3 regions of the Paenibacillus sp. FSL H3-0310 genome follow, and region 2 is predicted to be linked to each of the others. Evidence: riboswitches for the same ligand, from Rfam matches in the RefSeq annotation. Region 2 holds a riboswitch; each other region holds the start of a gene.
The links. Region 2 has a riboswitch for cyclic di-AMP ahead of MHH63_RS21485 (hypothetical protein). Riboswitches for the same ligand answer to the same signal wherever they lie in the genome.

Region 1 (10,161 bases), on a different contig from region 2:
CAAAATGTCACCGAGAATACTTTTATCTAAAACAGAAATAGGGAAGGCCACAATATTAAGCACCGTAAGCGGCTTTCCACCCATCGCATAAATATCACTTAATGCATTGGCTGCTGCAATTTGACCAAATGAATAGGGATCATCCACGATCGGCGTGAAAAAATCAACAGTTTGCACTAACGCTAATTCATCACTTAAACGGTACACCCCTGCATCATCACTAGTGTCCAGACCTACAAGTAGATCCGGGTTAGGAACAGTTGGTGGCAGACTGCGAATAACCTGCATGAGATCAGCGGGACCGATTTTGCAGCCGCAGCCCCCTTTTGAAGATAATGAAGTCAGTTTTATAGTTTCAGCTTGAGACATCATGACTCAGCTCCTTTAGTATGAATTATCTTAATCTTACACGAGTAGATCGCATTGTACAAAATGCAAGAGTAGCAGATGTGCTGCTTGTTACGCCTTCCTCTATACACTTACCATCACTACTTAGGTCTACCGTTCTTTCCCACGTCGGGTGAGCTATATTTGATGCTGTGGTAGGGTGGGACATTAAGTGGCGTTCTAGGTACAATATGCTTGTAAATGTTCAACATCCATCGGTTAGTAAAATAACCAAAGGCTGGCTCATTCGTAGATTTCACTACGGATAAGCCAGCCTTTAGTTGGATGTCCATTATATTAGGGAAATCCTCCCTAATGTTCATCGATAATCGCTTTAAAATGAGGTTTTTAGGGAATTCCTCCCTAAAAATTCATGCAAATACCCATTTATGGCTAAAAACATCCTATTATTAGGGAGGATTTCCCTAATCTACGTTCTAGGAGCCATAATCTCCTTCATTTTAGGGAGAATTCCCCTAAAGTTCTTCCCAGAAAGACGTCCCATAGCCAGCTCATTCCGCCCTGGCTATGGGACGCCTATTTTCTCACTTAAACGCTCGCTTGTGAAGGTCTCCCTATAGATCAGCTAATCTGCTGAGTACCCTGCTGCTTCTCTAAGAAACGCTGAAGAATCGCATTGAATTGCTCCGGCTGGCACAGATTACTTGGATCTAATGCGTTCGGAATAATCGCCAACTGCGCCTGCGGCAGCTGAGACACCATTTCCTTCATACAATTCACTCCAAATTCATTAAAGTCCCCTACAATACATAAAGCGGGACGTTTAAAAGCCTTTAAACATCTGGTGTAATCAACATGGCTCGTAGCCAGCCTTTGCCGATATAACTCCCGGGGGCGTTTGTCCAGCAGCCCTCTTCTAATCTCATTGTAGGCCAGACTCCAGCGCTCTCGGTACATCATCCGAATCGAAGGCAACACCAGCTCGCTTGGGAGATAATACATTAGTAAACTACAATATGCTGCCATAGTTTGTATTTTCCCTACTATTGTTGATCCGTGAGTCCTACAAAAGCTATCCGCGACCACAATTGCTTTTACACGCTCAGGATATTGTTTGGCAATATGCTGAACGACTAAGCCACCATAGGCGATTCCTACAAAAACTGCTTCACGGATACCTAGGTCATTCAACAGCATAATCAGATCCAGACATTGCGTCTCAATAATCTCATGTGGGGCCTCCAGCAGTTTACCAGACTTGCCATTCCCCCGTAAATCGCACAAAATCACTTTATATTTATCGGAAAAATACTCCAGCTGTGGTTTGAACATACTGTGTGTTAATCCATGTCCATGGATAAACACAACCGGAGTGCCAGTTCCATTGATTTCATAATAGAGCGAAGTTCCGTTCAGTTTAGCGATAGGCAAAGGTAACACCTCTTTCATAATAAATTCTACGACTATATCTGCTTAAAAACGCAGCAAAAAACCACAGAGGGATTCTCTGTGGCTATTCATCACTAAACACGCCATTCATCCTCTCTCCATACGCTTACGAGGTTAGCTGTCGGATTCGGGCAGTGAGAGTTGCCCTACCTGCAGGGATGCATATTATGCACCCGGAACAGGATTCACCCCATAACCAGTGCCGACTCTCACATCGGCTGCCAGTTGTTGGTTCCCCCGCTTTCCAGAAACGGAAATTAAGCGGATTGCTTATGTAATTGTAAATTTAAGATAATTCTCAGTTCTGAGATGAATCATACTCTTGTAAGGTTTTCTTGTAAAGGAGGGCTCTGGTCAAAATAATGTTGAAAGCAATGCTTTTCATTTCATATTAAGCATACTCTTCATTTTCTCTTTCTTTTGCTCTTGTTTACTCGTTTTCTTTAGAAAAACAGCTCTGAAGCAAGCGAAAAAGGGGGTGATTCACCAGTACTTTCCTATTTAATAAGAAACGACAATCTTCAATACCAATATTGGGCCAGTTTCTGTACCTTGGGGTGTTCGTCGTTTCTATGTCCCCGATCCGTTTGGCAAGCTTGTTAATATTATTTCACATGAACAGCACGAATGATTTCATAAAAAAGAAAAAAGCTAAGCAGAATCAGAGATCTCCCCCTGTCCACTTAGCTTCCTTTTACAATACTATGGCTACAAAAGATCGGCGTTTTTCAATGCATGCTCCCAGCTTGGAAAAAAGAACAGCGCACTTCTCATAAGCTCTGGGTCGCTTTGCTTTACTTGTTTTTTACTGATTGAGCTTCCGTCGCTTTGCAGCTTTTTGATCCGACTTAATACTTCATCAGCCTCCAAAGGAATTTCCATTGAAACACTCCTTTCTCAGTGACCTGTTTCCCTTCATTTTCTCCATAATATGTTTATTTATTCCGTACTCTTAATTTCCCCAGATTAAACCATCTGATAGATGGGTTGTTCAGCAATGAACCGGGTAGGAAGCATGGGATATTTGTCTGCTAAGATTTCAGCTAAATATTTCATCCCCGGCGCTTCACTCTCCGCATGACCTAACATGATGAGCGCTTTAGATCTGCCTTGGTGCCCTGCATCCCGCACATATTCCGGAGTCTCCCACTCTGGTCCCTCTCCAGCGATAATTAAATCAAGATTGTGATCATTAAAAAGCGGAATAGCCATCATCCCGCCTCCTCTGTAACCTACTAATATCCCTACGCGTTTGCAGGACAGAGACAGGTCACCAGCAGCGCGTACATAAGAGATGCCTAGATTACTTTTAATATACTGAGCAGCTTCCATTACAGTCATAGCAGGAATAGTGAGAATCGTAGCAGCCGCTTGCTGCTCTTCCACATAGTCTGACCAATCCAGCTCTCGCAGCAAGCCCATCATAATCCCATCCGGCTCTTGCCGATGCCAATAATCATGATAACGAAAAATAGCTATTGGGGAATGTTCGATCAGACTTTTTTTCGCATGATAAACCGGATCACCTTCTAACCACTCGCTCGCTGCATGATGGCTATAAAATACACCTTCATGCGTGATCAGCAAATTGGCTCCTAACGCTATAGCTTGCTCCACAATATTTTGTGTGGCAGAGAAGGCCGTAATAATCCCTGTGACTTCAGTTTCCGGTTCCCCTGGGTTCAGAATATCCACAGTCCCTTCTACCTGTTCCACAGTTCCCATTAAATCTTTCAAAATCGCTCTAATCGTGAGACTCACTATCATCATCCCTCGAATCGAAATCTAATAAATCTTTCTGCCTTTAAGATCCTCAATTCCGCTCTTACGATAAAAATACGTATTGATCCGATCTCTCCATTCCTGCGCATGCTCTGCTTGCTCTTCAAGACGTTGCTTCACTTGCACATACAATCCACTATCCATGCTGCCTTCAAGTGATTTCCATGTTGCTAGAAGCTGTGCAGCCTGCTCTGCCCCCTCGAAATGAGTATCGTAGATATGTTGTATAACCGTTTGCCCCGATTGCAGAACATGCGTGTATGGAACATGATGGAAGAACAGCAGCAGCTCTTCTGGACAAGACGCTAGATTCTCATAATTTGATGCATTAAGACCCATATACTGTCCGCTATACCCCGTTCCCGATTTGACTGAACGATCCACACCAATGCCCTTATGATCCGCATAATGGTACGTTCCCCACTTGGCGTATTCATATCCATCCACATTCGGCCCATAATGATGATCCGGATTAACCATCCAGCCCACACCTAATGGAGCTGTGTAAGATTCGTAAATCCTCCATGAGTCCATTAACATCCCGCGAATAGCAGCCACTAGACCTTCATCAGTGCCAAAGGTAAGGCTAATCCATTCCTCAGCTATTTCTTTTGCCGTCAGCTCCGGATTCCAAATTAATCTCCCATATCCATACAGATTGGCTTGAGCTAACCCATGCCCCGTCCAGTTCATGTCATCCCCAACATTTGTTACAGCAGCCACACCATTATATTTATTTCCCCACACCGATCCGTCCACAATATGTTTCACAAGCGTAGTTTGCCCTTTGGCATAAGTATTGAAATCAAGGACTTCTTTCCACTGTGGAACGAGATAACAGAGATGCCGCTGCTGCCCCGTATATTCTTGAGCAATCTGAAACTCCATCAGATGATTGGTATGTTCCAGTGCGCCAAACAACGGAGATACCGGTTCTCTGACTTGAAAATCCATCGGTCCATTCTTGATTTGCAGCACTACATTATCATTAAAACGGCCATCCAATGGTTTGAAATGATCATACGCTGCTCTGGCCCGATCGGTCTTACGGTCACGCCAATCCTGCTTGCAGTTATATACGAAACAACGCCAAATCACGATTCCGCCAAACGGCTCCAGTGCTTCTCCCAGCATATTAGCGCCATCGGCATGGTCACGCCCGTAAGTGAATGGCCCTGGTCGATTTTCTGAATCTGCTTTGACCACAAACCCGCCAAAATCAGGGATCACTCGATAAACCTCACCAGCCTTATCTTTCCACCATTGCCGCACCGCTGGGTCCAGTGGATCAGCTGTCTCCAATGCTCCGATCTGTATCGGGCTGGCGAAGTTAGCACTGAGGAATAGCTTAATTCCGTATACGCGGAATATTCCTGCAATTAACGCGATATCAGGCAAATATTGCTCCGTTATAAATAGAGATTCAAGCTCATGAACATTCACATTGTTAATCGAAATCGCGTTGATCCCCACAGAGGACATCAATCTGGCATAATCACGCAGCCGCTTTGTATCGTTAAGAAATTGATTGGACTCGTAAAAAAAGGACCGTCCAGCATAGCCACGTTCAATACTGCCATCAAAATTATCCCAGTGATTAATCATTCGCAGGCCGTTCACCGGATTCATAGACAAATTCAGAGCGTCTATCTCGCTTTCTGTTCCTATCAGCCGTAACAGATGGAATACGCCATACAATATTCCAACAGGCGTTGAAGCACCGACAGCGATACATTGCTCAGTAGCATTTGTACGTATAAGGAAACCTTCAGGACCCAGTGAATCGGTTCGTTCTCCTGCGAATACTCTACTAATTAATGGATTCCCCCCTTGGAAGGTTCCTATAACGATACACGGTCCTTCAGGTTTCGCTGTGAGCAGTGGCGCTTTGCCCAGCATAGAGGTCATCCCCTGTATGAATTCCGCGGCTGCCGCCTGAATCGTCTCGTTGTCCTCCGTTACTACCAACTCAACACACCAATCTATATATTGATTGTATAGAGATCCTGATTTCAGCTGGTCATAGTTGAGCCAAGCCTCATAAGCGGTATTTGTCATGTTTATTCCTCCCGTATAAATAACCCGCCCTGGATTGAAAAGGACGGGTTCATAATTCGCAAGCTTGAGCAGGTTACCCGCTCTATGATTTGGTGACAGCGTTAAGCAATTGGTGATAAGCCGGCTTAGGATTATGCCGCTCATCGAATAGAAATGGCCAATTTTTCCGTCCCCGAACAGGGAAGCCGTCCAGCCATGTATAGTCATCCGCTGCTCCCCAGAAAGTGACTGAGCTAATCACGTCGCGGTATTCTTTCAACAGAGCAAACATCGCTTCATACCGCTCTGCCTGCAGCTCGAGCAGTTCGGCAGGTGCAACCTTTAAATCCATTCGTTTGTCATCGAAACGGAACATGGACACATCCAGCTCTGTCAATTGGAGCTGAAGCCCTAAAGATGCATACTTCTCAATAGCAGCACGTATTTCATCTAAGTCCGGATCGTATAGATTCCAGTGCGCTTGCAATCCGACGCCATGGATCGGTACTTCCTGTTCCAGCAGCGACTTCACCGTTTTATAGATTTTGTCGCGCTTAAGGGGATTAGACTCGTTATAGTCGTTGTAGAATAATAAAGCCTTTGGATCGGCTTCATGAGCGAATTCAAACGCTTTGCCGATAAACTCCGGTCCTACAATATCCAGCCACTTTGACTGGCGAAGAAGTTCTTCTCCTTCATCTGCAATAACTTCATTTACAACATCCCAAGCATAGATATCTTCCTTGTAACGCCCAACCACGGTCTGAATATGTGATTTGAGCCGTGCAAGCAATGTCTCTTTGCTTACACGTCCGCCCATCTTATCCTCAAACAACCAGTCCGTAGTCTGATTATGCCAGACTAAAGTATGCCCACGCATAGCCATATGATGTTTTCGGGCGAACGCAACCAACTGATCTGCTAGTTTAAAGTTATAAATGTCTTCAAGCGGATGCAGACTTTCAAACTTCATCTCATTCTCAGCGGTAATGCTATTGAAATGATAGGCGAGCAAATGCTCCTGTGATTGTATCGTCAACGGGTTAACGGCTGCGCCAATTTTGAAATCCTCAGCAAATATTGTTTTTAGTGCAGGTTCTGTGTAATCACTAGCTTGTCTCAACAAGTTCCCTCCTGACAAACGCATTTATATCAGTATTCGAATAATTAAGACTGATAATCGAACCAATCGAAGTAGGCAGGCACCTCAGCCACCTTGCCATGACCTGTTGCATATAATCCAATAAGAACACCCGTAAATCCATTTCCTTTTACAGCTTGAGGGGATAATGGATACGCTGCTGCTGTTGATAGCTTATTCCACTCCTGCCCATCCAAAGAATAAAGGAAGCTGTATTCGGTAAGCTCAGCCTTAACTTTCAAATAAATTCGCTCGGCAGTAGTTGGAACCTCTGCCACTGTACGGGTTATTCCATCCATAGTCACATGAGCTGTAATCACTTTTTGCCCCTTTTTTTGAACAAGTCCAATTTCATAATGAGCATTCTCATCTAATCTGGCGCAAAGTCCAGCTTCCACATCAGCAATAGATGAAGGCATTTCAAGCAGCGTGCTCCATTCTGCCGAAGTATGCTGCTGTCTTCTGCCTACAAAAGCCACTTGGCCTACTTCACTGAGACCTGCAGATTGTCCTCGAAGAGATAACCATCCCTGTCTTTCGTTTAAGGACCAGCTTCCCTCAGCCGGATTCCGCAGAAAGGCTAATCCCAGCGGCAATACTTGATCATCAAAATCATATCTTCCACTAGTCTCAGGTTTTGGCGATTGACCAGGTACACGTGAAACCTTCATTTCCAGTCCAACTGTGTCTTCATTATTATCGATCATCGGCCATCCGTCTTCAGTCCAGCTTACGGGAGCAAGGAAAGTCTCTCTTCCAAGCACAGTAAATTTTGCATCTACTAGTCTTACCCCAAGGAATACGGCCCACCAATCCCCGTTACGATCCTCAATCAAATCGGCATGCCCTAAATACTGAATGGGATTGTCAGTACCGCTGTGCGTCAATATTGGATACGGCAATCCTTCAAACGGTCCATATGGAGAGGAGCTGCGGCCAATGATCTCCCGATGTTCCTTAGCCGTTCCTCCTGAAGCCGTCATGATATAATACATTCCATTTATTTTGTACAAATGGGGTCCTTCCGTCCAAGGTCCGCCATCCCCAGTCCAGATAACAACAGGTTCTGTTAACGCTGCTCCCGTAGCAATATCTATCTCATATTGGATGGCATGGGAGTCATAATCTGCCCCCTGCTGGGTGGTTACATATACCTTTCCATCCTCATCAAACATTAGGGAAGGATCAATTCCTCCATAAGGAATACTAATCGGATCTGACCACGGACCCGCAGGATCCGTAGCCGTAACATAGAAATTTCCTTTCCCGTGTACTTCGGTCGTTATCATGTAAAACGTTCCTTCATGATACCGGATCGTTGGGGCAAATATCCCCCCAGAGCTCTTGCTTTTACGAGTATCCAGCTGACTTACACGATTGAGCACATGACCTATTTGTGTCCAGTGAATCAAATCCTGACTATGAAAAATAGGTACGCCAGGGAAATACTCAAAGGAGCTGCAAACTAAATAGTAGTCATCCCCTGCCCGAGTGATACTTGGATCCGGATAGAAGCCTGGAAGTATCGGATTCGTGTATGTGATTGAAGATGGGGTCATAATTTAACAGACAACCTTCCTATTACTTAATAGTGATTGCAAGCTCCTTATTCCTTCACGCTTCCTACATTTAGACCGACCACAAAATATTTCTGCATGAATGGATAAACTAGCAAAATTGGAACCGAAGCAACGATCGTAACGGCTGCCCGTATGGAGATTGGTGTAACCATGGCATGTACCGACTCCTGAGTCATCCCTGTCCCATTATTTACACTAGGGTTACTGTTCGAGTTCATAGTAGAGGATAGCAGCTTCATTAATTCATATTGCAATGTACTCAAGTTCTGGCGGGAAGAGGTGTAGATAAACGCATCAAACCATTGGTTCCACGCACCTACTGCAACAAAAAGGGCGATGGTAGCAAGAACAGGTTTACACAAAGGGAAGACTACTTTCATGAAGATCTTGAATTCCCCGGCACCGTCGATTCTTGCAGATTCCATAAGACTCTCATGTAAGGTACCAATATAAGTACGGATAACGATCATATTAAATGCACTTACCATGGACGGGATTACATATACCCAGAACGAATTGAGCAAATGAAGATCCTTCATAAGGAAATAGTTTGGAATCAGACCCGCACTAAAATACATGGTAAGGACGAATATAAAGGTAATATGTTTGCGGAAAACATATTCTTTCCGGCTTAATGTATACGCAAGCATCGTAGTTAAAAATAGATTCAGGATCGTAGATATCACTGTTCGTGCTACCGAAATCCAAAAAGCATTATAAATTGTACCTGAGGCAAAAACCGCTTTGTAGTTCTGTATGGTCCACTCTCTAGGCCATAAATAAATGCCGCCGCGGATGGTATCATTCCCCGCATTAAAGGAGACTGCTATAGTATTCAGGAATGGATACAAGGTAACAATAACTAGACAAACCATAAATATAGTATTGAAGGTGCTGAACACTACGGGTTCGAACCTCAGATTTTTCATCCGGTTTCCAGCATTACTTTTTGGAGATTTTTGAGGAATCAATTGAGTTTTTTCCATGATTATAACAGCCTCTCTTCCCCTAGCCGCTTCGCAGTCCAGTTAGCTAATAGCAGCAACGTTACACTTACGACTGTTTTGAAAATACCACCCGCGGTAGCTAAGGAATAATTCCCTTGCGCTATACCATATTTCAATACAAATATATCAATCGTTTCCGACCAATCTACGACAAGCCCGTTTCCTAACAAGTACTGAACCTCAAATCCAGCTTCCAGTACATGTCCTACGGACATTATTAACAGGATTACAATGGTTGCTTTCATGCCCGGCAAAGTTACATGACGCATTTTCTTATACCGGTTTGCTCCATCAATCTCAGCAGCTTCATATAAAGCCGGATCAATAGAGGCGATAGCCGCCAAGTAGATGATAGTACTCCATCCGACTTCTTTCCAGACGTGTGAAGCACCTACAATACCCCAGAAATACTTCCCTTCACTCAACCAAAGGATCGGTGAATCAATGAGATGCAATTTCATGAGCACGATGTTGATAATCCCGTCATTAACCGAAAGAGAAGTAGCTACAATGCCTGTTACAATAATCCAAGAGAGGAAGTGAGGCAAGTAGGATATGGTCTGAACGGTTCTTTTCCAAAATACATTTTTGATCTCATTAAGCAGCAATGCCAGTATTATCGCAGTCACAAATCCTAGAACTAGATTAATTAGGCCCATGGCCAACGTATTGCGCAGTACTCTCAAAAAGCTATCGTCCGTAAAAAGAAACTTGAAGTGTTTTAAACCCACCCATGTTTGTTCACTAAATGCTCTAGCTGGTTTATAATCTTGGAAAGCCATCGTCCATCCCCAGATGGGAACATAAGCAAATAGTA
Region 2 (10,161 bases):
AACTTCAGAAGTTTAATGAAATGTTCTCCCGCCTTTGTAGGCGCACATACAAGCACATATTCATTCTGATCCGTCATCTTTTTTTCTCCTCCTGCTCATTTACAACAAGGAGGCAACGAAAATCTCCGAAAGGATGTTGACCTATCGTCATTTTCGGGCACAACCTAAAGCTCGGTTGTGTCACGTCATTAGACGCTGCCTTACAAATACCGCTAATGATGAATTTAGCGACCTCTTAGGGGAGGCCTCCATAAATGCTTTGCTTCTAAGAGCACAGCAAAAAGCCACAAAGGATCTCCTCTGTGGCTCGCTAGCGGTCACATTGCACTCATCCTCTCTCCATACGCTTACGAGGTTAGCTGTCGGATTCGGGCGGTGAGAGTCGCCCTACCTGTATAGATGCGAGCTCACTCACACCCTCTACAGGATTCACCCCATAATCGGCTTCCGACTCTCACATCGGCTGCCGATTGTTGGTTCCCCCGCTTTCCTTACCGGAAATTAAGCGGATCAAATATTCGATTGTCGTTGAAACAGGAGTAATCATACTCTTATGCACGAAGACTTGTAAAACCTGAATGATGCCAAAATAATGCAAATTAAAAACTATTTTCCCATTAGATAGCGCTTACTTGATATCTAATCTCTCTATATCTCTTGTTTACTCGAGTTTGGAGCGTTTAATCGCTATCTATAATACATGTGATTTTATTCACCTTTTTAGAGCGAAAATACTGCAAATTCCCATTATAGGTAGAAACGCAAGAAGCTGAGGCTGAGCGAGAAAGAGGCGCGATAACACGCCATAAATACCTATTTACCTCGTTTTTCAGTCGTAGTCGGCAGGATATGGTTAAAATTGCTCTAAAAGAACATTTTCCGTTTTTTACAGAAAATCTTGAAAAGAGTATGATTCGGGTTGAATCTAATTCATGAAAAACAATCAACGCTGAGTTCCTGCATTCGCAGGGAACGGGGGAACCATCAGGCCACCTGGCCTACTTGGGGTGAATCCAAAGGAGACTGCATAAGTCTCAATAGGTAGGGCGACTCTCACCGTCCGAATCCGACAGCTAACCTCGTAAGCGTAAAGAGAGAGACCCTTGATCCGCCACGCTTTGGCCCAGGTATATCTGCCTGTAATCCAAAACCGCAGCAGAGGTCCTCCTCTTGCTGCGGTTTTTGCGTTACCTGAGCTTATTAGGTGATAGCACGCTGGATGGGGTGAATGTTTTGAAGCACTATTATTTAGGGATACATCAAGGGCTGCTTGAGCCGATAAGTCTAAATTACGTTTGTTTCGGGGCCTTGTGGTTCGAAGAACATAATCACAGGTACATTGTAGGCTATGCATTTGGCCAGAACCAGATCCAAGCCCTTCGCCAGTTCAGCACACCTTCTTCTTGTAAAGACTGTTTAGACTCTAAGATTGTATATGAGATATATAAAAAAATTCGAGAACAACAGCAGCAGCAGGATTGGTCATCACACCAAAAGCTCCCGTGGTTTACAGCCTTCAAGGAGCCTTGGAAAGATGTAAGCGCCGGTTGGTATGTCTTGAGATCCCGCAGCACCTTTCCCTTACATCTATCTGTTATACGAAAAGAGAAGTTCCGACTATGGCTAGAGCATACCGCAGTCTGTGAGAATAAAATGGAAATGCTCGCTTGTGTAGAAAGGGCTAGTGTCACTCATCATGTAGACTTAAAGCTTTTGGAAATCTAAGGAGGAACCCTACTATGGACCAGCGCAGACTATCCCGCATTGAAGTATTTGTATTGGATGAACCCGAGCCTATTCACTATGGAATGGAAGGAGCTGAAGGCTGCCGTTATGGTATTCTGAAGCTCACCTGTAAGGGAGGCTGCAGTTGGGGGGCTTGTCTGATCTCTGCCAACACCAAAAATTTCGATCTCATTAAATGGAGTTCTTTTTTACGGGCCATCTGTCATTGCCGTCTTGAAGAAGCGCTGGACAAGGTCCGCCGCGAAGGTTCAGATTGGGAGCAGGTTAAGCTTGAGCTAGTTCAGGGTGCTTTGCAGGATTTAAAGGCCAAGCTCCAGGGTAAATCCTTGGCAGGGCATATTCAGCAAGGGCGTCTGTACAGTGTTGCAGCAGGGGGGAGCAATTCCAGAAGTGAACGGCTCTACTACAAGCCTTCAAAAGCTTTATCCACTGCCTCCCAGCAGAAACACAGTTGCCCGGAACCAGACACCGCCGATCTCATCAATAAATCCATCTCTTACTTTTCTATATTATAGATTCAAGCAAATCTCTCAATCTGAAAGGATCGTGTTCACCATGCCTGACCCCTTACCTCCCGAGTCCACCTACAGTACTAAATTTGCAGAGTGTGTTCAAAAGTATACTAATGAAGTCTACGTACTTAGTTCCATGTTGTTAGAACAATCTAATGAGGCAGACAAGATTACTATCCGCACCTTCACAGAGCTTCATAAAATATATCGTCAGGATGATTTTGATCCTCAGTTATTCTCTATCCACGCTTACCGCACTTGTATTCACCAGTGTGCTGATTCTTTTGCCCGGCGCTCCCTTCTATCGGCTAAGGCATTACCTTGGGAGGAACAGCTTGTGAAGGTCATGTGGTACGGCCTAAAGCTGCCTCTTTCTCAAATAAGCATTATTCTGCAAAAAAGTGTTCCCGCACTGAAAACACAGCTTAGAGCTCTACGGGAGCAGATGACCACCCAAACGGATATACTAACGAGCGCAAATCTTTCTATAATTTAGTCACTGACTAGAATTCAGACAATCTTTAAGCGCATGAAGCATCTAACGGACTCAGGAGCCTTTAATTGAAGCTTTTCCACAAATATGGCCGGCGTTCGGACTCCAGTAGAAATCCCGAGCGATGAACGTCTTGGATCGTCTTAAAGCAAGCCCTAATCATCTTCCACCAAGGCTTACGGACCCAGATGACGTTACTTACACGTTTATCGCCTTTTGAGCATAGTATCGGACTCCAGTGCAACTATTTGGTTAAAAGAGCTACTAATTCACCATTTTTCATGCCAATAGCAACTATAGTGTCCGATATCTTGCTAAATCTCGATGATTGCTGCATTTAAGTGCTGCTGGGTCCGTTAGCTATATCAGCTCGTATACAAAGAGATTGCCAACTCAAAAACGGGGATATCCCAGCAACCATAAACGGCTGTTAGGATACCCCCGAAAACTCAGTGCCTACTATTACGCTTTACTCTTACGCGCCTTACCGTACATCCACAATCCCGCCAACATCCCCACTATAGCAACACCAGTCAATACGCCTTGAACGAAATCCATAAAAGTGGAGCCATCCGGAAGCATTCTACTAACCGTAGCCAGCGATACCGAACTCATTAAAAGCATAATGGTATATTGTTCGCTTGTAGACATCATTAACACTCCTTAAAAGTTATATGAGGTCTTCTTAGATCTTGTAAGCTTTCATTGCTTTTCTGATTTCTTTAATACTTGGGCGTTTGCCGTACATCAGTACGCCGGTACGATAGATCTTGGCTGCCAGCCATCCGAAGATGAAGGTAGTCACAAGCAGGATCAGAAGCGATACAATGACTTGCCAGATCGCCACCTCGCCGACACCAATTCGGAGCAGCATCGTCAATGGTGAGGTGAAAGGCACATAACTCGCTATCTTAACCACTAGAGTATCTGCATTGGAGATACTGAACAGTGGAACATAGAACGCTACGAAGCCTAACATCATGATTGGCATTACCGCCTGACCGAGATCCTCCGTACGGCTGACAATCGAACCTACAGCCGCATACATCAAGGCATAGAGGAAGTAACCTAATACGTACAAGACAAATCCATAGAGCAGCAAGTTAATATTGAGCTGGCCTAAATCGAGATCAAAATCAGCCAATACAGTCGCATTATGTGGGAGCGTCAAATTGACGACGATCGCTGCGACAAAGATCCCAATTTGCAATATTCCTACTAGGAAAACACCGATAACTTTACCGAACATTTGCGCTAAAGGTGAGGCGCTTGTAATCAAAATCTCCATAATCCGCGAGCTTTTCTCAGAAGTTATCTCTGCGGCAATCATGTTGCCTGTCATCATAATGGACATAAAGAACAACATAAGCATGGCATATACGATAATGTAGTTAATGGCTGGAGTGTCCTCCTGAGAGCTTTCACTGCCACCGCCTGCGTTAAGCTGTTGTGTAGTAATCTGCACAGGCGTTGACATTGCAGCAATCTGTTCAGAGGTCAGCTTGTCGCCAACGATGAATTGTGTGTTTGCTTGCTGAAGTGCATTTTGGAGATAAACTTGCACATCTCCGTTTAGTTCCCCATCATTACTATGATAAGTAACGGGTGGAAGCCCTTCACCAGTAGGTTCCGCAAAAGTAACATAACCTTCTACGGTCTCTTCATCTAATGCTTTCTTTAACTCGGCATCCTCCGCAGAAGCATATTGTACTATCTTAGCCTGTGGCATGCCCTCTGGCGCAGTATAAGCCTTCAACAATTCTGCAACCTGATTTCCCTCTTCAGCAATCACAGCAATTTGAGTAACTTCACTTTTGGCCGAATCACCCTTAAACTGATCGATGATATAGGGAAGATTCATCCCTATGCTGAGCAATAATACTAGAATCAAAGTAGTAATCATAAATGATTTCGTTCTAACTTTATTTTTAAAGGTAAAGCCGATAATTGTCCCCATCTTATTCATTAGATTCACCCACCGCTCTGATAAAGATTTGGTTTAACGTAGGTTCCTTGATTTCAAAATGCTCCACTTCACCCTGTGCTATCGCCTGCTGTAAAATACGCTGTGCTGCACCGATCTCACTGATCGATAACAGATACCCACGCTCCAGCCGTTTAACTGCTGTAACACCTGCGATGGACTCCAAACCTTTTACCTCATTAGCTGTACGCAGCAATACTTCTTCCCGCGGGTAGCCATTCTTGATCGTGCGGATATCCCCTTGAACGACCGTATTGGATCGATCGAGAATCGTAATGTTACGGCATAGCTCTTCCACATGCTCCATCCGGTGCGTAGAGAAGAGGATACTTGTTCCCGAATCACGTAATTCTTTGACCGTATCTTTCAGCAGCTCCACGTTTACTGGATCCAGCCCGCTGAAAGCTTCATCTAGAATCAGAATCTGCGGCTTATGAACGACAGCGGCGATAAAGCCCATTTTTTGCTGATTTCCTTTGGAAAGCTCTTCTATTTTTTTATTGTAATAATCCGGAACCTCGAATCGATCCAGCCAATAGCGCAAGCTCTTATCTGCATCACTAGCTGACATCCCACGCAGGCGGGCCAAGTAAACGATTTGATCGCTGATCTTCACCTTAGGATATAGTCCACGTTCTTCGGGCAGATAACCCATAAGTTGCTGCAGTTCACTGTTGAAAGGTTTTCCGTTATACAAAATCTTGCCTTCATCAGGGTAGATTAGGCCGAGCACCATACGCATCGTGGTTGTTTTCCCCGCGCCGTTCGCCCCCAGTAATCCGTAAATTTCCCCTTTACCTACGGTTAGGTTAATTCCGTTTACTGCGGTTTTTTCTCCATATTGCTTAACTACACTTTCCAGCTTTAAGGCTTCCATTTCTCTAGTCCCCTCTCTTGTGGTCAATTAGAATAGGACGATGACCCTGTGTCCATAAACTTAATATTTCGTCCAGTTCCAAACTGCGGCTCTTGATAACCTTTACGCCCAAGTCATGAATGCGTTTCTCGTTTTCAGAAAATTGTTCTATGATAAAAGAAGCTACACCCGGTGTATCCATGGTAAAGTGCAAACCTCCTGGCAACTCAGCCGATAACTCCGCAAGCTCCTCTTCATCCGCAGCATTCACCCAAACCTCGGTCCAAGCACCGAACAGACTGTCTTTTTCAGCCATACCCAGCAGTTCTCCCCGATGCATAAGGACGATATAATCCGCCAGCCGTCGCACCTCATCCACAATGTGTGTGGAGATGATAATCGTTGCGTTGTGCTCATCCATATATTTACGAAGTGTCTCGATCATAATCTTCCAGGCAAAAGGATCAAGACCCGATGAAGGTTCATCCAATAGCAGCAGACTTGGCCGTGCCGCAAGTGCTGCAGCAATTTCGAATTTCCGGCGCTCCCCTTTAGACATCTTCGAAAGTCTCATATGATACGGAACCTCAAAGCGATCCATCAGCTCGTGAAAATACTGATCGTCCCAATTTGGATACCAATACTTCCGAAATCGTGCTGCCTCCTCTGCATTCCAGTGGTTCTCCTCAGTAATTGACGTTTCAGGAACATAGGCAATGGTCTGGCGAAGCTCCAGAGACAACCCGCTATCATACCTGTTCTCGAACCAATATATCTCGCCTTCCTCTGGATTAGTCAGCTGCATCAGCAGATTCAGCAGCGTGCTTTTGCCGGATCCATTCTGACCTACCAAAGCTGTAATATATCCTTTAGGCAGATTCAGGGTCAGTGGCCCTATCGTCTTGTTTCGCCGCCGTTTAAGTACATTCCGCAATTCTATAGCCATCTGTACCATATGAGTAAGCGCCCCCTCTCAATCCTTTTCTCTATACTTGCGTTCTACAATCTCCATAAAAATCTGTTCAAGTTCATCCTTGCTGCAATGTACCGATCGGGCGATATCCACTGCACTTTCAAGTGCTTTGCCAACCGTTTCACGTTTATATTCTTCCATGGCTCCGTCACCTACATGGGATACAAAGGTACCTGTTCCTTGTCGCGTTCGCAGCAAACCTTCGTTCTCCAGATCCTGATATACCCGCCGCACGGTAATTACACTGCATTTCAGATCTCCTGCGAACTCACGAATCGAGGGCAGCAGCGTACCTTCTGTAATGACTCCGCTAATGATTAATGATCTAAGCTGAGTCTCTATTTGATGATAGAGGGGCTCTGCACTATTTTCGTTGATTTGTACCGGTATCCACATTATTTACACCTCGCCTTCCACTCTAGCGTGCTAGAGCGCAGTCCTTGCCATTTCCGATTTTTTATATGAGATTGCGACTTTTCAGCCGATGTATAGTCCATTTAGAGAATAACTGCACAGATATTGTTCCCAGCAGAAGTGACCCCCACATGATCGGAGATAACAGCCCCCACTCCTTAGAATAGGAGATACTGTATAAGAACAAACTGCCTCCGCCCAGTGTAACTAGGAACGATGTTGCCCACGATAAAACTACGATAAGCAATGTTAGCCATAGATAAGCTTTGCCGCTAAAAAGATATTCAATAAAAATATATAGACCTGAGACCATGAATCCGAAGCCGAGCCAAGTAATCGCAAAAGCTATATACGATGGAACCGCCAGCTCTGCCCGAAAATTCTCTCCTAACAAGTAAATAATACCGAAGAATAACGTGCCATTTAGAGTAAAGGAGATCACACCCTGAAGTTTTCTCCGCAATAATATTACTGAAGCTGGAATCGGTAAAGTTCGTAAGTAAACCAACATTTTTGTGTATGAGTCTTCACTCCAATATTTCATGGAACGGCGAGAGAATGTTAATCCCAATAAGGGGATAAAGGAAAGAAATAAGAAATCCGCTAGCATCGTCCGATCCTGCTCACCTAGTACATCATTTGCTATCAGGCTAGTCAGTCCACCAAGATAACTCATAAAAACAACTGTTATCACGAGGGTCCCTAATATTTTTAATTTGTCTCCGCGAAAATCAGAGCGCAACATAAACCATGAATCTTTTAATGTTCTCATTAATGCTAACCTCGCTTTACAATGTCTTCAGCGTCTAGCAGAAGCAGGTGTTCATATCCCTGTGCTTACTGTATATATCTATATACACAGTATATGACCTTGGTTTTTCATTGTCAATCCTGTAACTGGAAATTATTCTAAAGAAATAGGAGGTTTGGGCAACCTCATACTTCAAGCTTATGAAGACACTCTCAGACGTTAGGTAACGCTTATTAATTGAGATTAACTACAATGAGGGGGAATTGAGGCAGAATGCTGCTACGGGGGCGAATGTAGCTGGGATAATGGAGTTTATTAGATAATTCATTCTGGAAATGAAGTAGTAAGAGCTCACTCTTGCTTCTATGCAACGTGTTGGTGTGATGTGCGTTATGGAGGCGAGTGCCGGAGCGGATACTGGTTCGGGTTCAGATTCGGGCGGGGGTTCGGATGTGGGCGACTGCCGGGCGGATTAACATTAGGGAAAAACTCCCTAAAATCTGCCCAACCGAGCTTAGATTATTAGTTTTTAGGGAAATCCTCCCCAAAATTTCAGCTATTACTCCGTTATTGAGCTAAATCCATTCACTTCCAGGGAGGATTTCCCTAATTATGGCCTTTTTTAGCTACTTTCGTGCATTATCAGGGAGGTTTTCCCTAATTGCGTCTTTTTCGAGCTAACTTCGTTCAGTTTCGGGACAGATCCCGAAGCTCTACAAACCAAAATAAGCCCATCACCCGCAATCCCTACTCAGGAACATGCAGATATATAGGCTTATTTCATAACTATTTACGGTTCTGCTACTCTAGTGCTGTTCATTCGCTCAACGCACTAAACTCTGTGCTCTATTCAAGCACTTATTTTACGCTCCCAAAATAACTTCCCACACCGGCTTGGTATGTCCACCTGGATACAAAACATACAACAGCACGTACACCATAACGCCTGTAATCGCTGTGATAAACCAGATTATCGATGTCACTCTGCCCCACTTACGGTGCTTGGAATACTTCGCCTTGAAACCAAGAGTTAACGTAGTAAGTCCGAATACCGCAGCTACGGTTGCCAGAACGATATGGAAGATCAAAAACACTTGATAAATCGTCTTCAGTTCATCCGGTCCGCCCCATGAGGTATTTCCCACAAACAACGTTCTCGATACGTAAACAATAAAAAACAGCAGCGCAGCGATAGCGGCAGCAATCATCGTTTTCTTATGCGCCTCGCGTTTGCCCTTGATAATGAGCCACCAACCTATAGCCACCAGCACCGCGCTGATCACGATGAATGACGTACTAATAGTCGGAAACACTGTGAAAATATCCATGATTCTCCCCCTCGGCAGTCTACCAGTTATGCACGGTTCAAGTTGCTCTCCTGAAGTGTTGAGGATGGCGTCGACAATTCATCGTCGTCTTGTCCGTTCTCTTTTTTATACCAATGATAGAACACATAAGCAAGCATAGAGGCAAAAATAAATTCCTGAATGAACTTCATCGCGATGCCTCCCACCTGTTGATCTACCTTCGGCGACATCACTTCAAAGAATGCAGGACCTCCAAAATTCTGAAGTAAAACAGAGGGGTCTCCCGAGATACAATAGCCCATAGCACGCGCCCAAGTCTCTGGATCACTGTAAGTGGCGTAGAGCGGATGATCGGCAAATATAATCAGCCCGCAAGCCGGCGTCAGCAATACCATGTTCAGAAAAATAAATCCAATCTTCCCAAGCCCACTCGCCATACGATGTTCCGGCAGCGGATTAATCAGTGTCCACCACATTAAAGCAGAAGTCAGGAACAAAACAATGTAATAAATACGATGAACAGTAAAATGCAGCATCACATAATCATGAATAACAGGAATATGGTACAAGGAAAAAAGTCCGTTAAACAATAGAGCAGCTACTACCGGATGAGCTAAAAAAGATAACCGCCGAAGCGGATTCACCTTTAGTATCCTGCGCCATATAAAATCTGGAATTCCAAGCATAATCAGCGGCACCGCTACCAGATAAGACAAGGCCATACTGACCATGTGGAAGGAAAACATCATATGCCCTAAAAGGCTAATGGGTCCTCCTTGTGCCAGATAAAGGGCAAGCATCCCACAGACAAATAACACTCTACGCCAAAATGGTACCGTTATTGAATCGGCATAACGCCCAGCAATCGGACCAATCCACACAAAATAACCTGCTGTCAGCAGCAGCATTACCGCTAGAAAAAGCGGACTCCATAGTTCAGCAAAACTAAAGTATTCTAATCCCAGCATAATCCCAACCTCCAAGCGCAGGAATTTTTATATCTAAACATCAAAAAGAGGGGGCATCGCAGCCCACCTCTTTCATTATCGTCCGTTAATTCCACCAAACCCAATACAGCGACATAACAATGCAGGTCCCAGCGATAAAGAAGCCGCCCAGCATGAA
Region 3 (10,161 bases), 550 kb from region 2:
AAGGATTTTTGGAGCCGTTTCGAGCTTGAGTGATTTATCTGTAGGTTAAATGTAATTTGTACAGTTATTTTTGAATTTTTTTATGTATTTGTTCGTTTAGTTGTACTTCATACAGTTATAAAGGTGGAAAGGATTGATTTCACGGAGATATAGGAAATATAAGTGTACAAAATACAATTAATTCGTTTAATGGTAAAAAGCATTTAAAATAACTGTAAGAAATACAACTAAGTATTACTAGTTCCGTCTTGAAGCACATTGCCCTTAGGGAGGGGATAACCAGGAGGGCAAACCCAGACATAAAAAATACCTCCCGCGGTCACGGGAGGTCAAGGAGATATGAAAAGGTTAGAATTAACAATTTGATTAGTTCTATTATATACTATTTAATTTAGTTTGTCACAGGGGTAGGGATGGAAGATATGCATTCATGACAAACTATTTTTCCTTTAAAGTAAGTTACGTTCTCAGCGTTGCCACAGAAAATGCAGGCAGGCTCATACTTTTTAAGCATAATCCGTTCGCCATCAACGTAAATTTCCAGTGCGTCCTTTTCGCCAATGCCAAGTGTACGGCGTAATTCAATAGGAATAACAACCCGTCCAAGTTCGTCTACTTTTCTTACAATTCCTGTTGATTTCATCATAACAATCGTTACTCCTCTCAATGTTCCAAAAACGTCATTATTCGACATTGTTCACTGTTTTATGATACTTATAATACCAACGATTCCCAAATCAGTCAACCTTTTTTCATAGGCCGAATAAGAAAATTTCCATAAGAACTTTGAATGTCCCTATAAAAATTAAGAATTACCCTGAAAGCATTTTGTCGATTTACCAAGACCAAAAATGATACTTTTCGACAAAGTACGACATAATTACTTATTATATACTGATATTAGTTAAAATCATATTAAATTATTAGAAGGAGTTGATCTCATGAAGCAGCCGCTCACGGAAGAAAAAGTTTTCAAGGATCCCGTTCATAATTATATTCACGTACAGGATACGATTATTTGGCGACTAATTAATACAAAAGAATTTCAGCGTTTACGCCGGATTCGCCAGTTAGGTACCTCATATCTCACTTTTCATGGTGCAGAGCATAGTCGTTTTTCTCATTCTTTAGGAGTATATGAAATTACACGCAGAATCATTTCGCAATTTGAGCGCAGCGGGTATAAGGATTGGATTCCTGAAGAAAGTTTGCTTACTTTGTGTGCGGCTTTGCTGCATGATTTAGGGCATGGTCCATTTTCACATTCTATAGAAGAAGCTTTTGAAATGAACCATGAGGATTGGACCTGCCGAATTATTTTGGAGGACACGGAGATCACCGAAATATTGCGTGATGTGGAGGAAGATTTTCCTCGTAAAGTAGCCTCAGTTATCTCTAAGACATATGAGCATGAAATTGTTGTCAATTTGGTTTCCAGTCCGCTGGATGCTGATCGTATGGATTATTTGCTGCGTGATGCGTACTATACAGGTGTAAACTATGGAACCATCGACATTGATCGGATTTTGAGAATGCTTCGTCCTTATAATGGGCGGATTGTAGTAAAAGAATCAGGTATGCATGCCATTGAAGATTATTTAATGTCGCGTTATCAAATGTACTGGCAGGTATATTTTCATCCGGTGACGCGCAGCTCTGAAATTATTTTGCGTCAAATCTTCCGTAGAGCTAAAGAATTGTTCCAAGAGGGGTACAAATTTCGCTTTATGATCGCTCCGCTGGAAGATCTCTTTCGAGGAGAAGTAACAGTGAAGCAATATTTAATGCTTGATGAGGCACTGGTACAGACTGCTTTTATGCAATGGACACTTGAAGAAGATGAGTTATTAAGCGACTTGTGTACCCGTTTTATTCATCGTAAACTGTATAAATATGTAGAGATCGAGAATTTGGATACAGATATGATTACGGAAATCCGCAGCAGTTTTGCGGGAGCGGGACTTAACCCAGAATATGACTTAGAGATTGATTATCCGACAGATTTGCCTTATGATGTGTTCCGTCCAGGAGCAGCCTTCGACAATAATCAAATTTTACTGCTTGATCGCAATGAGCAATTGCGGGAAATTTCAGAGGTATCGGATATTGTGCGCTCAATAAGCGGAATTCATCGTGGCAGATATCACCTATATTTCCCACAGGATAAGCTGAAAAAAGCCCTTACACGGTTGCCCTCTTCTGTAGCAGAGATTTTTGCAAAATAATACAAATATTTATGGAACTATTGATAAAAACAACAAGGAGTGAGCTTTAAAATGTATCTGTTCGACACACATACACATTTAGATGCGCCTCAATTCGACGAGGATCGCGAGGAAGTTATAGCTCGTGCAGTAGAGGCCGGAGTTAGCAAGATGATCAATATTGGATTTAATCGGGAAACGATCCCTTCAACGATGAAGCTGGCTGAATCTTATGATTATATTTATGCAGCGGTGGGCTGGCATCCACAGGATGCGATTGATATGAAAGAGGGGGACCTCGATTGGATCGCCTCTCTTTGCAGCCATGAGAAAGTGGTGGCCATCGGAGAGATTGGGTTGGATTATTATTGGGATACCTCTCCCAAGGATGTGCAGCAGGAGGTCTTCCGCAAACAAATTGGACTAGCCCGTGAACTAAAAATGCCAATCTGCATACATGACCGTGATGCCCATGAAGATGTCGTACGGATTTTACGGGAGGAAAAAGCAAATGAAATTGGTGGCGTAATGCATTCTTTCTCAGGCAGCTGGGAAACCGCAAAAATGTGTCTAGATCTAGGATTTCATTTGTCATTTGGAGGACCGATCACGTTCAAAAATGCCAGAGTGCCTAAAGAGGTGCTTGCACAGACGCCATTGGACCGATTATTGATCGAAACAGACGCTCCATATTTGACTCCACACCCCTTCCGAGGCAAGCGAAATGAGAGTGCTCATGTGAAGTTAGTAGCAGAGGCTGCGGCTGAAATTAAAGGGTTAACATGGGAAGAATTGGCTAAAATTACGTATGCGAACGCACTGGAACGATTTGGGATTGTCTGAAAACAGGAGTAAAACGGGTGAAAAATAGAGAATGGCCGATATATTAAACTTTTTTAATATAAAAACGGCTGATTATTACAATATTTTAACCATATATTTGCGTAAACGTGGTTGAATCGTCCTTTACAACATGCATCAAAACAGGATATCATCTTTTCAGTGATGTGAGCTGTTGTTATTGTGACAGCCATTGATTCATGGATCGTCTCGCTGAGTCTCCGTATGGAGAACGGGGGAACCAATATTGAACTGCCGCATGCCTGTATCTTGAATACGACTAGGAATTGCCGCAGAACAATATTTGATTTCTTCACGTGGTCTTTGGGGTGAATTTAAGGGCAACCGCCGTGAGCGGGTGACCTGAAATAGGGCGTCTCTCTTTCGTCCGAACCCGACAGCTAACCCCGTAAGCGCAAGTAAGAGAGGCAACCTCGTGCACAAACATTCCCGCGTATTCTGACATCGGAGAAGCCACGAAAGAGTCCTCAAGAGAACTCTTTTTAGGCTTCTTTATTTTTGAATAAACTGAATGTTGCCCGCATACTGTTATATAACAGGTGTAGGAGTAGCTGTGCCGAGCAGGCGATCCATGAGCAGGAGACGCTAAGTTAATACGTGCGTATCCTGTGACAATCTCAAATAGTTTCGTCAAAGAAATTCAGTCCTCATGATATACAAATTGACGACGAGGCTATGTAAGGAGGATGGAGAGAATGGGCTTATTCCAACCAGAGGTATCCCATGATTCGCAGTCATCCAGCAGGTCTTTCGCATTACGGTGGGAGCAAGTAAATACTCGCGTACTTTTACTTGCAGGTGTGATTTCAATCGCAATCGCGCTGTTAATTCTGCTGTACGTACACGGTCAAAGTAATAAACAATTAGTTTTAGTAATAGACGGGCAAACACAGACACTTGAAACGCGAGAAGCACTTCTTGGTGATGTGTTGGAGAAAGAGCAAATTTCGCTGCAGCCGCATGATGAATTATCTTTAGGTCTGAGTGATGAAATAAAAGACGGTGACCGTGTCGTTATCAATCGTGCGCAGAAATTTAGCCTTACTGCGGACGGAGCAACAAAAACGTTATATACGACCGAAGACACTATCGGTCAAGCGATTGACAAACTGGGTATCAACCTAGAAGGCTATGATAAGATTTTTCCTTCGTTAGACACCACCATCTCTGCTGACATGGAGATTAAGATCGTTCGTATCAACAAGCAAACGGTACAGCGAACAACTAACTTACCTTTCCGTGTTATTAAGACAGCAGATCCCTCCCTTACTGTGGGAACAGTTAGAGTGGCACAGGCAGGCAAACCAGGCGTCATGGTTCAGCATATTGAAAAGATCTATCAAGACGGAGAACTGGCCTCTATGCGCATGATCGGCAAGGAAGTACAAACGGTAACAAAAGATAAGATCATTGCCGTTGGTACTAAAGCACTTCCTAAGCCTACTGTAGTTGCTAAAGCTACAACAACTTCCAAATCAAGCACTACCTCCAAAACGACTAAAGTTAGCGCTAAGACTAAGAACGTCACAAGCAAGGCTGGCGTAGACTTTGAGTACAAGAAGATGATTAAGAACGTCTCCATGACAGCTTATTCGTCAGAAGAGCCAGGGATAGGTACTAAAACTGCCTCCGGAACACGCGTAACGGAAGGTCGTACAATTGCAGTAGATCCGAATGTAATTCCTATTGGCTGGTGGGTTTATATCGATGGGCTTGGATTCCGCCGTGCAGAGGATACTGGCGGTGCCATTAAAGGCAATAAAGTGGATGTCTATTATGATTCCCTGAGCCATGCTCGTAATTTCGGCCGTAAATCACGTACCGTTTATGTGATTGGACCTGTGAAACCAGAGCTTAACTAGAACTGAAGCTTTTGCAAAAAATCCTTTGATAAGCTATAGTGATGATAACCGTTAAGGAACGCTGGATGATCATTTCGTTGATCGCAGAGCAACCGCTCATCACTTATACATTCTTTAACCAAAAGAAGAGGAGCGAATCCTCTTCTTTTTGCTTTTTTTGGAAGGAGTCAAGAAATATGATTAAGGAATTAATCGTCGTTGAAGGCAAAAGCGATACCGTAGCCATTAAGCGTGCTGTAGAAGCGGATACCATTGAGACAGGCGGCTCTGCTGTAAACCGGACTGTAATTGCTAAGATCGCGCTTGCTATGGAACGTAGAGGGGTTATTATTCTTACGGACCCGGACCATGCTGGGGAGCGAATTCGTAAAATCGTTTCAGCGAAGGTGCCGGGCTGCAAGCATGCTTTTATTCCAGAGAAGGACGCAACTCGAAAAGGGGATATCGGTGTAGAGAATGCATCGCCAGAGGCGATTCGTCATGCGCTGCGTAATGTACATACCTCTTTTGAAGGAGCACCTGCTTTGATTGGTATTGATGATCTTATGGCCGCTGGAATGCTTGTACACCCTCGGGCTGCTGAAAGACGTATGGCACTTGGTAATTTGCTTGGAATCGGATATTGTAACGGCAAACAGCTGTACAAGCGGCTGGCGATGTTTGGGATTACGCGGGAGGAATTTGCCGGGGCTCTCGCCCAAATTGATCAGGGAGGCATTACTTCATGAGTGGTAGAGAGGAAATTTCGACTCCAAAACGGACCAAAGAGATTATTCAACGTTATGGATTCAAGTTCAAGAAAAGCCTGGGACAGAATTTTTTGATTGATCAGAATATTTTGGACAAGATTGTAGACGCTGCTGGACTAGATAGCGATTCTGGGGCGCTGGAGATCGGGCCGGGAATTGGAGCGCTGACGGAGCGTCTGGCACTAACAGCGGGTGCTGTAACTGCCGTAGAGATTGACCGTAGACTGATTCCAATATTAAAAGACGTACTTTCCCCCTATCCCCATGTTAAGGTTCGTAACGATGATGTCCTCAATGTGAACTTGCAGGAAATGTTCAAGGAAGATTTCACCACTGTGAACAAGGTCAGTGTGGTTGCTAACCTGCCTTATTATGTGACTACTCCGATTCTGATGAAGCTGCTCGAAGAGAAGCTTCCCCTTGATAACATCGTTGTAATGATTCAGAAGGAGGTTGCGGAGCGTATGGCTGCATCTCCAGGTGGAAAGGAATACGGAAGTCTTAGCATTGCCGTGCAGTACTACAGCGAGCCTGAGCTCGTCTGTATCGTGCCACGTACGGTATTCATCCCTCAACCTAATGTGGAGTCTGCTGTTATCCGTCTGAAGGTTAGAGAGCATCCTCCGGTAAAGGTGGAGAGTGAGAAGCATTTCTTTGAAGTGGTTCACGCTTCTTTCACACAGCGCCGCAAGACGATTGCTAACAATCTGAAGGCTCGTTACTTCCCTGAACAAGGACGTGAGCAGCTGGAGGCTTTACTCGCAGAAGCGGGTATTGAACCGACCCGTCGCGGAGAAACACTCAGTCTTGAAGAATACGCCCGCTTAAGCGGTGTTTTGCTAGCCGCTGGAATTGAATAAGCAATAGGAAACGGTTGTTGTCTTAAGGACGACAACCGTTTCTCGTAGAAATATAAGGATGTTATTCTGGTGGAGCATTATACATTCTTATATTTTAAAAATATGTTGAGTTATGAACCAACTGAGGCCTTTGCCCATACGATGGGGTAGAGGTGGTGGTTGTAATGAATTTAGGAGACTTGGTCGTTCGCAAATCTTATGGCGGTGATTTAACATTTCGTGTAGATAATATTGTGCAGGATAGAGCCGTCATTAAAGGCACAGATTTCCGCCTGTTGGCGGATTCTCCTCTGGATGACCTGGTTCAAGTGCCTCCTACCCGAATAACGGAACGGGGACAGCAAGCACAGATCAAAGCGAAGGAATCACTGACACAGCTGCGGAAGGACCGTCAGGAGCAAAGTCAGCGGAGCGGGGGAACCCTAACAGAGGGGACATGGGCTCCACCGTCCAAGGAAGCTCCTTATTTTGAAGTGCCAGGTAAAGTACTGCATCTGGATGGCGATCCGGCATATTTGAATAAGAGCCTTAGCTTATACGAGCAGCTGCGGATTCCCGCTGAAGGGCATCATGTTCATGAATCTGCAATGGCTGATACGTTATACCGGCTGTTGCCCCGTGTACGCCCAGATATTGTAGTGATCACTGGTCATGATGGGGTACTGAAGCAACAGCATACTTACGATCTGTATAGTCTGAATAGCTATAAAAATTCGCAAAACTTTATAGCTGCTATTAGGGTAGCTAGGGAGTATGAGCGGAATTTTGATGCGTTGACTATTGTTGCCGGTGCTTGTCAATCTCATTTCGAGGCCTTACTTGGAGCTGGAGCTAATTTTGCCAGTTCACCTGGTCGAATTTTGATCCATGCTCTGGATCCCGTGTATGTAGCAGCAAAATCATCCTTTACTTCCATCAGGGATACTGTAAATCTTAGCGATGTTCTGAATAATACCATCAGCGGTAATCAGGGTATTGGTGGTGTTGAGACCCGTGGCAGCTTCCGCATCGGAATGCCGCGACTGCAGAATCTGTCGGCGCTAAAAGTGACACCATCAGCCATTTAAGCGGCAGAGATAGGTCTATGGTGTCAGGAATATAGGTAATTTGAATGGGCTGAATAGAATATCCGAAAGAAAGGGTGAGCGCTGAGCTTAACCCTTTCTTTTTTTCTTTGTAATGCCTATATTACAGATAACAAGGATATTAGTCCGGCGCTGATTTCTCGCAAAAAAATTCCGTTGACAACGAAATATGCATCAACTATAATTAATTATTTATTTGCTTTGACATTGTCCTGAAAAAGTTGTATAATGGACAAGAAAAGAGGTGGTCGTCAGGTAATGGCTAATAACGCGCTGTTGGAAATCAAACGCAGTCTTGAAGCTCACGTCGGTCATAAGATCACATTGCGTGCAAACGGAGGTCGTCGTAAAACCGTTGAACGCACAGGTGTCCTGGAAGAAACGTACCCTTCTGTATTTATTGTCAAACTGGATCAGGAGCAGCAAACTTTTAAGCGAGTCTCCTATAGCTATGCCGATATACTTACTGAATCTGTGGAAATCACAGTTTGTGAAGACGATGGGCAGATGCGGATTATGTATATTAAAGCTTAATGTTTCACGAACAGTCTCCCTTGGAGGCTGTTTTTTGTTTGCGTTTTTTGAGACAAATATTTGGTGCATGATCCGTGTGCTAAGCAAGCATACTAATTGGGCAACGGGTTAATCATTTATTTTCATAAGGGAGGAATTCCGTAATGAGCCGCAGAAAACGAGGCATGATGTCGGAGGAACTGAAGACAGAGTTAGCCAAGGAGCTGGGTTTTTATGAAACCGTGGAACGTGAGGGCTGGGGTGGAATTACAACTCAAGATGCTGGCAACATGGTGAAAAAAGCGATACAGCTTGCTGAACAGGCTGCGCGGAAATCTTAAATTTTAGGCTATAAAGTGAATATTACTGAAAAAGGGTGCGTCTAAATGGCGACACCCTTTTATTATTGGACTTCATTAGAAGTTTCTCATATAATATGTTAAGTTGTTTTTACGGGAAAAGCTGAAGGTGGGTGAACGCCTTGAAAATGTATGAAAAGGCACCAGCTAAAATTAATTTGATGCTGGATGTGCTGCACAAACGTGCTGACGGTTTTCATGAGGTGGAAATGATTATGACCATGGTAGATTTAGCAGACCGCTTAGAGCTGTCTGAGCTGCCAAGGGATACTATTATAATATCAAGTCAGGCTGGTTATATTCCCCTGGACGAGAAAAATTTAGCTTTCCAGGCGGCAAGGCTTATTAAAGACCGTTATAACGTGAAGAGTGGGGTACATATCCATCTGGATAAAAGAATTCCGGTTGCGGCTGGCCTGGCTGGCGGCAGCAGTGATGCCGCAGCTACGCTACGCGGTCTAAACCGTCTGTGGCGTCTGGGTATTCCTGCACAGGAGCTACAGGAGCTTGGCGCTGAGCTGGGTTCTGATGTACCTTTCTGCGTCACAGGCGGCACAGCCTTGGCTACAGGACGAGGCGAAAAGCTGACACCAATCAATAACCCGCCACAATGCTGGGTTGTGTTGGCGAAACCACCGATCAATGTATCGACTGCAGAAGTGTATGGACGCGTTCGGAGCAATAATATAGCGGTTCATCCTTCTGCTCGAAAGATGCAGCAAGCGATAGAAGCTGGAGACTTTGGGGGCGTGTGCAACCATCTGGGCAACGTGCTTGAAGATGTTACCCTAAAACTGCATCCAGAAGTTCAGCAACTTAAGGAAGCGATGATAAAGCTTGGAGCAGATGGCGTACTGATGTCAGGTAGCGGACCTACCGTATTCGGATTAGTGTCCAAGCAGTCTAAAGTAGCAAGGATTTACAACGGACTGCGAGGGTTCTGCAAGGAAGTCTACGCAGTGAGATCACTGAATTAGTCTGCTTCTCTTGTGTAAACCCGTACAAAAGTGATATATTTTTCTAAAATATTCGGTTTTGGCGAGGAGCATTCCGTGAAGAAATTAAAAAGAAGCCAACGTTTGGTAGACATGACTCAGTTTTTACTTGAGCGGCCGCATGAACTACTGCCGCTGTCTATATTTGCCGATCGCTATGGAGCTGCTAAGTCCTCCATTAGTGAAGATTTGGCAATCATAAAAGAAGTATTTGAAGGTGAAGGCATCGGAGAGCTGCAGACTTTAGCTGGCGCAGCGGGTGGAGTACGTTATATCCCGGTTATGCCTAAAGATATGGCGCTTACCTTTGTGCAGCGCTTATGTGTGCAGCTAGAGCAGACTGACCGGATATTGCCTGGCGGTTATTTGTATATGTCGGATCTACTTGGGTTGCCGTCTTTGATGGAACAGGCGGGTAAGATCATCGCAACGGCCTTTTACGGATCGGAAATCGATGTGGTGATGACCGTTGAAACGAAAGGCATTCCACTAGCCTATGCAACAGCAGCACAGCTAGGCTTGCCGGTAGTGCTTGTGCGACGTGACCATCAGGTTACAGAGGGATCAGCAGTAAGTATTAACTACGTATCAGGATCTCATAAAAGCATACACACAATGTCTCTCTCCAGACGTGCACTCAAGGAGAAATCGCGAGTACTTATCGTAGATGACT

Region 1: linked by a shared signal. The riboswitch ahead of MHH63_RS01900 (alpha/beta fold hydrolase) and the one ahead of MHH63_RS21485 (hypothetical protein) in region 2 are both predicted to bind cyclic di-AMP.
Region 3: linked by a shared signal. The riboswitch ahead of MHH63_RS23955 (3D domain-containing protein) and the one ahead of MHH63_RS21485 (hypothetical protein) in region 2 are both predicted to bind cyclic di-AMP.

The regions. Positions count from the first base shown of each region.
Region 1 covers NZ_JBBODC010000001.1:376,910-387,070, reverse strand. Annotated here, with positions in the region: gene selD (selenide, water dikinase SelD) at 1-369, opposite strand, end outside; gene MHH63_RS01905 (hypothetical protein) at 489-710, opposite strand; gene MHH63_RS01900 (alpha/beta fold hydrolase) at 970-1,797, opposite strand; cyclic di-AMP (ydaO/yuaA leader) riboswitch at 1,885-2,071, opposite strand; partial or broken gene MHH63_RS01895 (glyoxalase) at 2,318-2,428, shown strand; gene MHH63_RS01890 (hypothetical protein) at 2,506-2,679, opposite strand; gene MHH63_RS01885 (Nif3-like dinuclear metal center hexameric protein) at 2,764-3,558, opposite strand; gene MHH63_RS01880 (alpha-glucuronidase family glycosyl hydrolase) at 3,583-5,637, opposite strand; gene MHH63_RS01875 (endo-1,4-beta-xylanase) at 5,720-6,739, opposite strand; gene MHH63_RS01870 (glycoside hydrolase family 43 protein) at 6,784-8,316, opposite strand; gene MHH63_RS01865 (carbohydrate ABC transporter permease) at 8,364-9,266, opposite strand; gene MHH63_RS01860 (ABC transporter permease) at 9,326-10,161, opposite strand, start outside.
Region 2 covers NZ_JBBODC010000002.1:463,075-473,235, forward strand. Annotated here, with positions in the region: gene MHH63_RS21480 (hypothetical protein) at 1-77, opposite strand, end outside; cyclic di-AMP (ydaO/yuaA leader) riboswitch at 329-518, opposite strand; cyclic di-AMP (ydaO/yuaA leader) riboswitch at 938-1,102, shown strand; gene MHH63_RS21485 (hypothetical protein) at 1,183-1,725, shown strand; gene MHH63_RS21490 (hypothetical protein) at 1,740-2,261, shown strand; gene MHH63_RS21495 (hypothetical protein) at 2,302-2,754, shown strand; gene MHH63_RS21500 (hypothetical protein) at 3,214-3,402, opposite strand; gene MHH63_RS21505 (ABC transporter permease) at 3,437-4,717, opposite strand; gene MHH63_RS21510 (ABC transporter ATP-binding protein) at 4,710-5,612, opposite strand; gene MHH63_RS21515 (ATP-binding cassette domain-containing protein) at 5,617-6,546, opposite strand; gene MHH63_RS21520 (GntR family transcriptional regulator) at 6,565-6,960, opposite strand; gene MHH63_RS21525 (hypothetical protein) at 7,022-7,750, opposite strand; gene MHH63_RS21530 (DUF420 domain-containing protein) at 8,593-9,057, opposite strand; gene ctaG (cytochrome c oxidase assembly factor CtaG) at 9,084-10,004, opposite strand; gene MHH63_RS21540 (cytochrome C oxidase subunit IV family protein) at 10,090-10,161, opposite strand, start outside.
Region 3 covers NZ_JBBODC010000002.1:1,013,660-1,023,820, reverse strand. Annotated here, with positions in the region: gene MHH63_RS23970 (AbrB/MazE/SpoVT family DNA-binding domain-containing protein) at 392-646, opposite strand; gene MHH63_RS23965 (HD domain-containing protein) at 942-2,225, shown strand; gene MHH63_RS23960 (TatD family hydrolase) at 2,277-3,047, shown strand; cyclic di-AMP (ydaO/yuaA leader) riboswitch at 3,246-3,475, shown strand; gene MHH63_RS23955 (3D domain-containing protein) at 3,761-4,927, shown strand; gene rnmV (ribonuclease M5) at 5,104-5,655, shown strand; gene rsmA (16S rRNA (adenine(1518)-N(6)/adenine(1519)-N(6))-dimethyltransferase RsmA) at 5,652-6,536, shown strand; gene yabG (sporulation peptidase YabG) at 6,701-7,603, shown strand; gene veg (biofilm formation stimulator Veg) at 7,880-8,155, shown strand; gene MHH63_RS23930 (small, acid-soluble spore protein, alpha/beta type) at 8,299-8,475, shown strand; gene ispE (4-(cytidine 5'-diphospho)-2-C-methyl-D-erythritol kinase) at 8,616-9,470, shown strand; gene purR (pur operon repressor) at 9,546-10,161, shown strand, end outside.